4 regions of the Mesorhizobium sp. M4B.F.Ca.ET.214.01.1.1 genome follow, and region 1 is predicted to be linked to each of the others. Evidence: predicted binding sites of a transcription regulator. Region 1 holds the regulator's gene; each other region holds the start of a gene.
The links. Region 1 encodes LexA, which represses DNA repair genes until DNA is damaged. Its sites were predicted from a motif close to TGTTCNNNNTGTGTTCNG; they were not measured.
Positions count from the first base shown of each region.

Region 1 (2,200 bases):
TACCCGCACGCCCGATGTGCTGATCTCGGAGGATGCGCATCTGGTGGCGATGCCGATCGGCGGCGGCGAGCTCGCCGTCAACCGGGCGCGGTCGAATGAATTCACCACCGACAACTGGAAACGCGCGCTGGTGGCCGAGACCGTCGTCGAGCCGGAGACCTTCGAGACAGGGGATGCACGCTTCGATATCGATCCGCTCGACCTGCCGCCTGGCTCGCCATTCTACTGCAGGGACGGACTGTGCCTTGCCCGGCATCCGTCCGGCGCAATCGTGGCGCTCGCGGAAAACCGCAAGACGGCGCGGCCGGCCTGCGCCTTCGCCGACCTGATCGTCATCGACGACGCCACCGCCTACAGTCCCTGCTGGAATTCGCTGGCCCTCGTCGTCACCAAACGCCAGCTCGCCCGCTCAGGCAGCGCCGCCGTCTTCTTCGATCCGCAATCGGCGACCGCGCAAGCAACAATCCGCTACGCGGTCGAAAAGCCCTACCGGCCATGGCACGAGCAGCGCAAATACTCTCGCGAGGCGAGGGGACTGCCGCCATACCAGAGACCCGAAAGACCGGTGGTCAAACTGGCGCCGTCCGCTCAGTAGCGCCGGATCAGGCCGACCAGCTTGCCTTGCACCTTGACCCGGTCAGGGCCGAAGATGCGGGTCTCATAGGCAGGGTTGGCGGCTTCGAGCGCGATCGATGCGCCCTTGCGGCGGAAGCGCTTCAGCGTCGCCTCTTCCTCGTCGACCAGCGCCACAACGATCTCGCCGGGGCTCGCCGTGTCGGCGTTGCGGATGATGACCGTGTCGCCGTCGAAGATGCCGGCCTCGATCATCGAGTCGCCCTTCACCTCCAGCGCATAATGCTCGCCGCCCGAGATCATGTCCGGGGGCACCGAGATCGAATGCGTCTGGTGCTGGATGGCGTCGATCGGCACGCCGGCGGCGATGCGGCCCATTACCGGGATCGACACCGCCGACACAGCGTCGTCGTCATTGCTGGGGGTGCGCGACGGCGACGCCGGTTTGATCTGCCGGCCGAGATTGCCCTGTCCGAGGCTTCCCTGGATGACGCTCGGCGAAAACTTCTTCGCGGCATTGAGGCCAGGCGCGATCGAATCGGGCAGGCGCAGCACTTCCAGCGCACGCGCCCGGTTGGGCAGCCGGCGAATGAAGCCGCGCTCCTCAAGCGCAGTGATCAGCCGGTGGATGCCCGACTTCGAAGCCAGATCAAGCGCCTCCTTCATCTCGTCGAAAGAGGGCGGAATGCCGCTTTCCTTCAGCCGTTCATGGATGAACATCAGGAGTTCATGTTGTTTGCGCGTCAGCATGGCGGCCCCCACGGGTTCTGAAACCAGAATCAGAAAAACAAACCCAGAACAAACACTATCTGTTCCAGTTGTGTTCCGCAACCGTTTAAAGTTTAATGAATGCGTTGACGTTTTGTTCAGCGTAGCATCAGAACGCGACAAGCGTCGCCGACGGCGGCGGCCGGGGCGAAGGGCTCTCGCACCACGAGGCCATTGGCGTCGGCGAGCATGCGCAGCATCGAGGAGTCCTGGATGCCGAAGGGCGTCGCAACCAGTGAGCCGGCTTCTTCGCGGACGACGGCCCGCACGTAATCCTGCCTCAGATCGTTTGCCTGCATCGCGGCGCCCAGCCGCGCCTCGCGAATGTCCTGGGTGAACGCGCGGCCACCGAGCCGCGCCAGCAACGGCTTCAGGAACAGCTGCGAACAGACCAGGCTCGCCACCGGATTGCCGGGCAGGCCGATGCAGCGCGCGGGTCCCAGCCGGCCGAACATCAGCGGCTTGCCCGGGCGCATGGCGATCTTCCAGAAATCGAGCGTCATGCCTTCGCCGGTCAGCACGCCGTGAATGAGATCGTGGTCGCCGACCGAGGCGCCGCCAAGCGTCACGATGACATCGGCCTGCTGCTCGACGGCCTGCCTGACCAGCGCGGAGATCGCTTCCCTGCGGTCGGCGGCAATGCCGAGATCGAGCGCGCGGGCGCCGACCGATTGCGCAGCGGCGGCGACGCCATAGGCGTTGGACGAGATGATCTGATCGGGACCGAGTTCGCTGCCGGGTGGCAGCAGTTCGTCGCCGGTGGCGATGATGGCGACCAGCGGCCGCTTCACCACAGTGAGGCGCGGGTGGTTGGCGGATGCCGCCAGCGACAGTGCCGCCGGATCGAGCAGCCGGCCCT
Region 1 covers NZ_SRUX01000009.1:118,714-120,913, reverse strand. Annotated here, with positions in the region: gene EN857_RS18960 (ComEC/Rec2 family competence protein) at 1-595, shown strand, start outside; gene lexA (transcriptional repressor LexA) at 589-1,323, opposite strand; gene glp (gephyrin-like molybdotransferase Glp) at 1,440-2,200, opposite strand, start outside.

Region 2 (2,200 bases), on a different contig from region 1:
AGCCGCTCCGCGCCAGCGCGGCAGAAGCGAGGCATGGCCGTTCAGGCAGCCGAGCCTGGCCCCCTCGAGAACGGCCTTTGGCAACAAAAGCCCATAGGCGACGACCACGGCGACATCGGCACGCAGCGCGGCGAATGCCTGCTGCTCGGCCTCGCCCTTGAGCGATGTCGGGGTGCGGACCTCGACGCCCAGCCGCTCCGCCTCGCGCTGCACGGGCGACGGCGTCAGCTCCAGCCCGCGCCGGCCGGCGGCACGCGGCGGCTGCGTGTAGACGGCGACGATTTCATGGCCGGCTTCGGCAATCGCGCGCAGCGTCGGCACGGAAAACTCCGGCGTGCCCATGAAGATGACGCGAAGGGGCATGACCCCTAGCCCACCAGCTTGCCCGGCGCCTTGTCCTTGGCGAGCTTCTTGAACTTCTTCACCACCATGTCGCGCTTCAGCTTCGAGATGTGGTCGATGAACAGCACGCCGTTGAGATGGTCGATCTCGTGCTGCAGGCAGGTCGCCATCAGCCCTTCGGCCTGCATCTCCTGCAGCTTGCCGTCGCGGTCGAGATACTTCACTCGCACCGCGGCGGGACGCTCGACCTCTGCGTAATAGTCCGGGATCGACAGGCAGCCTTCCTCATAGACCGAGCGCTGGTCCGAGCTTTCGAGGATTTCCGGATTGATGAAGACATGCGGCGCCGGCGTCTCGTCCTCCTTGGCGAGGTCGATGACCAGCATGCGCAGTGGCTCGCCGATCTGGATCGCCGCCAGGCCGATGCCGGGGGCGTCATACATGGTGTCCAGCATATCGCCGGCCAGTTTGCGCAACGGCGCATCGACACGCTCGACCGGTTTGGACAGCTGGCGCAGGACGGGATCGGGAAGGATGATGAGCGGCTTGATCGACATGGCGTCTCACCTAAGACGTCGTGCGAAAAGCGTCAACCGGGGCGCTTTCGACCTGTTCACGTTTTGATCTGTGCCGGAGAGCCGAATCATCTATGCTGCCCGCATGAACGACCTGAGCTCCATCCTTTCCGAACCCGTGGCCCGGCTCGGCGCCAGCACGATCACGCTCGGCCATATGCTGGCCTTCGGCGCCGTCCTTTTTCTCGGCCTCTTCCTTGCGCTGGTCATCGCGCTGTGGCGCTCGGCCAGGGCGCGGACGATAGCAGCCGCGGAAGCCGCCGACCATGCCCGCGACGCCGAGGCGCGGATGGCCGGCATCCTGCAGGCGCAGGCCGAGATGCAGGGCCGCATGGGCGCAATTGCCGAAGTGTTCGGGGCGCGGCAGGCCGAGCTCACCCAGTCGATCGGCCAGCGTCTCGACGCCATGACCGGCCGCATCGGCCAGACCATGACCGAGCAAACCAAATCGACGCATGAGAGCCTGGCCAAACTGCAGGAACGACTGGCGGTGATCGACACGGCGCAAGGCAACATCCAGTCGCTGGCCGGCCAGGTCGTGCAACTGCAGGCGATCCTCTCCAACAAGCAGACGCGCGGCGCCTTCGGCCAGTCGCGCATGGAGGCGATCGTCGCCGACGGTCTGCCGCATGGCGCCTACGAATTCCAGGCGACCCTGTCGAACGGCAGCCGGCCCGACTGCCTGGTACGGATGCCGAACGGCGCGCCCTCGCTCGCCATCGATGCCAAATTTCCGCTCGAAGCCTGGAACGCCATCCGCGCCGCCGAAGGCGCGGAGATGCAGAAGGCCGCGGCGCAGGCCTTCCGGCGCGATATCGAGGTGCATATCCGCGATATCGCCGACAAATACCTGCTCCAGGGCGAGACGCAGGACACCGCCTTCATGTTCGTTCCGTCGGAATCGGTGTTCGCAGAGATCCACGAGAATTTCGAGGCGGTGGTGCAGAAGGCGCACCGGGCCCGCGTCGTCATCGTCTCGCCGTCGCTGTTGATGCTGTCGATCCAGGTCATCCAGGCGATCCTGAAGGACGCCCGCATGCGCGAGCAGGCGCATTTGATCCAGGGCGAGGTGATCCGGCTGATGGAGGATGTCGGGCGTGTCGACGAGCGGGTACGCCGGCTGCAGACGCATTTTACCCAGTCGGCGAAAGACATCGACGACATCCTGGTCTCGACGTCGAAAGTGACCAAGCGCGGCCAGAAGATCGAGGCGCTGGAGTTCGGCGAAGGCGAAGCCGAGGCGCCGCGCAAGGCTGAAGCGGGGACGCGGGTGGCCGATTCCA
Region 2 covers NZ_SRUX01000016.1:31,973-34,172, reverse strand. Annotated here, with positions in the region: gene fmt (methionyl-tRNA formyltransferase) at 1-363, opposite strand, end outside; gene def (peptide deformylase) at 369-899, opposite strand; gene EN857_RS26725 (DNA recombination protein RmuC) at 1,003-2,200, shown strand, end outside.
Region 2: EN857_RS26725 (DNA recombination protein RmuC) is a predicted target of LexA. The motif match lies at 953-970, and genes of this name have one in related genera.

Region 3 (2,200 bases), on a different contig from region 1:
GGCGGTGATCTCGAAACGGCGGCCGATCTGCCAGGCATAGGGTCCGGCGCCCTTCATGCGCTTGCCCCATTCCGAATCGTAGTCCTTGCCGTCGCGCATCGAACGGATCAGCGACATCACGTGCCGGTAGCGGTCCGGATAATGGCGCAGCAGCCAGTCCTTGAAGATCGGCGCCACCTCCAGCGGTAGCCGCAGCACGACATAGCCTGCCTCGCGCGCGCCGGCGGCGCGTGCCGAATCGAGGATGCGCTCCATCTCCGGATCGGTCAGGCCGGGGATGATCGGCGCGACCATGACGGAGGCGGGAATGCCGGCGTCGGAGAGCTGCCGGATCGCCTCCAGCCGCTTGGTCGGCGTCGACGCGCGCGGCTCCATGGTTCTCGCCAGCATGCGGTCAAGCGTCGTCACCGACAACGCCACCTTGGCAAGTCCGCGTTCGGCCATGCGCGACAGGATGTCGATGTCGCGCGTCACCAGCGCCGACTTGGTGACGATGCCGACCGGATGGCCGCGCGCCTCCAGCACTTCGAGGATCTCGCGCATGATCCGGTACTGCTTCTCGATCGGCTGGTAGGGATCGGTGTTGGTGCCGATGGCGATGGTGCGCGGCTGGTAGCCGGGCTTCGACAGTTCCTTGTCGAGCATGCGCGCCGCATCAGGCTTGGCGAACAGCTTCGATTCGAAATCGAGTCCCGGCGACAGGCCCATGAAGGAATGCGTCGGCCTGGCGAAGCAGTAGACGCAGCCATGCTCGCAGCCGCGATAGGGGTTGATCGAGCGATCGAACGAGATGTCGGGCGACTCGTTGCGCGTGATGATGGTGCGCGGCCTCTCCACCTGCACCTCGGTCTTGAATGGCGGCAGTTCCTCCAGAGAATTCCAGCCATCGTCGAACACATGCCGGCTGACCGGCTCGAAGCGGCCGGACGGATTGATGCCGGCGGAGCGGCCGCGATTGCGGTCGGGCCGCACGCGCATGCCGCTCTGCTCGATCATCGCATTCGCCATCTCGGCTCTCCCGGCTCCGAAGGCTGCAATGTCGGCACGCACGATCTGTTCCATTTTCGCCCTCTCCCAAGGACTGTCAGCAGGCTGTCGAATCGCTCTGTTCATGAAACTATTCCTATTTTCTTGAGGAGAACAAAGCAAGAACTTTTTGTGCCGCGATGCAAAAACTGGCGCATGGCGCGGCTTTCCGCTATTCGGCTGGCAATGCTCAGCGTTCTCATCGAAACCCTGAATGACGAAGAGGGCCTTGCCCGCACGCTCGCCTCGCTGATCGGCGGCGCGGTCGAAGGCGTGGTGCGCGACGTCGTCGTCTGTGACACCGGCTCGACCGACCAGACGCACCGCGTTGCCGACCATGCCGGCTGCCACTATGTCGCAGGCGGCATCGCCGCCGGTATCCGGCAGGCAAAGGGCGACTGGCTGCTGTTGCTGGAGCCCGGCGCGCGGCTGTCGGACGGCTGGATCGACGAGGTCGTGGCCCATACGGCGAGGGCCACCATGCCGGCGCGTTTTTCGCGCGCGCGCGGAAGCCGTGCGCCGTTCCTGGCCAGGGTCTTTTCCGGCAACCGGGCGCTGGCCGAGGGGCTGGTCATCAGCAAGCGTCAGGCCACTGCGCTCGCGAAAAGCGCCCGCAGCGCCGAAGCCATCGCGCGCGGCCTGGCAACGAAAAGGCTCGATGCGGAAATCTGGGTCGCGCCGCCGAAGTGAGTCTTCCCTCGCTTTTGGGGGAGAAGGAGCGCCGACAAGAACCTTGCCTCGCTCGGCAAGTACCATTTCGATCTCGACGACTGGCGGATGCTGAAATTCTTCTTCTACCTGAAGCCCTGCGATGCCGGCACCGGCCCGCATGTCTATGTGCGCGGCAGCCACAAACGCCGCAGCCTAAAGCACCAGCTGACGCTGCTTGTCGGCCATCCGGCGGATGAGGTGCTGAAGGTCTATGGCGACGACAGCCCGGTCACGCTCACGGGTGAAGCAGGGCTCGGCTTCGTCGAGGATCCGTTCGGCTTCGACATGGGCACGGTGCCTTCGCGCACGCCGCGGCTGATGATGGAAGTCGGCTTCGGCGTCTCGCGCCCCTCGCGCCGGCGCTTCCACGGCGAGCCGGTCATCCGCTGAAGCGGCGACGCCGTCAGGCGATCACCCGGCCTTGCCGCGTTTCAGGTGTTCGTCCAGGCGCGGCATGATCTCG
Region 3 covers NZ_SRUX01000004.1:378,268-380,467, forward strand. Annotated here, with positions in the region: gene EN857_RS10995 (PA0069 family radical SAM protein) at 1-1,062, opposite strand, end outside; gene EN857_RS11000 (glycosyltransferase) at 1,213-1,716, shown strand; partial or broken gene EN857_RS11005 (hypothetical protein) at 1,747-2,127, shown strand; gene moaB (molybdenum cofactor biosynthesis protein B) at 2,149-2,200, opposite strand, start outside.
Region 3: EN857_RS10995 (PA0069 family radical SAM protein) is a predicted target of LexA. The motif match lies at 1,137-1,154, and genes of this name have one in related genera.

Region 4 (2,200 bases), on a different contig from region 1:
TGGAAGGTGATCTCGCGCTCGCCGGTGCCGTGCAGGATGGCTTCCTGCGCCGCGGCGGAAAGATCCTTGAACTTGTCGCCGAGCTTGAAGCCATAGGCCTTGCCCAGCGCTTCCAGCGTCTGCGCGTAATAGGGCGAGGTCGACTTCGCCCACGGGCTGACGGCGCCGTCGCGCAGCGAAAGGTTCTCGTCGGGCACCACCAGATTGGCGTCGATGGCGCGCTGGCTGCCGAGACCGTCGCAGGTCGGGCAGGCGCCGAACGGATTGTTGAAGGAGAACAGCCTGGGCTCGATCTCCGGAATGGTGAAGCCCGAAACCGGGCAGGCGAATTTCTCCGAGAACAGGATGCGCTCATGCGTCTCGTTCTTCGACTTGTTGACCGAGTCCTCACCGGTCAGGCTGGCGTCGAGCGGCCTGTCGGCGAATTCGGCGACGGCCAGGCCCTCGGCGAGCTTAAGCGCCGTCTCCATGGAATCGGCAAGTCGCGTCGCCAGGTCGCCGCGCACGACAATGCGGTCGACGACCACGTCGATGTCGTGCTTGTACTTCTTGTCCAGCGCCGGCACGTCGGCGATCTCGTAGAAGACGCCGTCGACCTTGACGCGCTGGAAACCCTTCTTCTGCAGCTCCAGGAGTTCCTTGCGGTACTCGCCCTTGCGGCCGCGCACGATCGGCGCCAGCAGGAACAGGCGCGTGCCTTCCTCGAGCGCCAGCACCCGGTCGACCATTTGGCTGACCGTCTGGCTCTCGATCGGCAGGCCGGTGGCCGGCGAATAGGGAACGCCGACGCGCGCGAACAGGAGGCGCATGTAGTCGTAGATCTCGGTGACGGTGCCGACCGTCGAGCGCGGATTTTTCGACGTCGTCTTCTGTTCGATGGAGATGGCGGGAGACAGCCCGTCGATCTGGTCGACATCAGGCTTCTGCATCATTTCCAGGAACTGGCGCGCATAGGCCGACAGGCTCTCGACGTAGCGGCGCTGGCCTTCGGCATAGATCGTGTCGAAGGCGAGCGACGACTTGCCGGACCCTGACAGGCCGGTCATGACGATAAGGCTGTCACGCGGCAGGTCGAGATCGACGTTCTTCAGATTGTGTTCGCGCGCCCCGCGAATGGAAAGGTATTTATGGTCGGCCATCGCCGGTCGCCGCCTCAGGTCTGGAATTCGTGGGATCGGCGGGTTTCTCCCGGCCATCCCCTATGTAGGTAATTTTCCCGCCACGTCGAGAGACGCCACAATTCTCGACAAAAGCGTTTAAGCGTCTTTCGCGCGGGCGAGCAAGCGGAAAGAACAAAGGCCGAACACGCTCCTGACAAAGCGGTGTGGAAATCCGGTCTCGACTTGACCTGGACGTAACCTCCCGGCGATCACATTTTTCGGTAACCGGCTATTCGATGGTTGACGTCTCCGAGCGAGGGGAGCAGTGTCCACAGGTCCAACGGAGCCGGCTGTCTTTCGATGGCCTCGCCGCCCAAAGGTGGCCTGCGAGACGCCGCAGGTTTTGCGATTTGCGCTCTGGACGACAATTGTCGCAACGGACCCAGGAGCGGAGCATGACGCCACCGGACAGTCCCTTGAGGCTCCACACCAAGATGGAGCCGCGGCGGGCATAAGTGCCAGGGCAGGCGTGAGCGTCAGCCCGACAAACCGTGACCTGTCGAATCCTCACAATTAGAGACGATAGTCGGATCGTCGGCTGAATGCCGCGATGCATCCGAAATCAAACGCCGGCAGAACACTCCCGGCAAGTTTGGATTTCAAATCCAGAAAAGCCCCGTCCGTTTTGCGGAAGCAACGGCGGGGCTGTTCGTTTGTGCAAGCACGCTACACCCCATTGCCATTGGAAACATTGGAATCGCAGTCTAGGCAGCGAAGCGCCCGGACGGTAGCCGGCTAGTGGCCCGGCGGCCTGATCCCGCCCGTCGCCATGTCGATGGTTATGCTGCCGGAAATCCTGACGTCGGTATCGCCGATCTTGAACTGGCCGTTGCCGCCGGCGGGCAGCGCGTCGTCGGGTTCGGGCTGCGGGGCAGGCTTGGCGATGCGATAGTCGCTGCTGACGCCGGGCAGCGCGCCCTTCTGCGTCGCGCTGTCATCGGCGACGGCGGCGCCCGCCAACACGCACGCGACCGCCACGATTCCCAGGAGTGTGGAAGAATGCTTGCCAATCATTGCCGGACTATAGGGTCGGCACGGCA
Region 4 covers NZ_SRUX01000012.1:107,030-109,229, reverse strand. Annotated here, with positions in the region: gene uvrA (excinuclease ABC subunit UvrA) at 1-1,139, opposite strand, end outside; gene EN857_RS23110 (hypothetical protein) at 1,896-2,174, opposite strand.
Region 4: uvrA (excinuclease ABC subunit UvrA) is a predicted target of LexA. The motif match lies at 1,289-1,306, and genes of this name have one in related genera.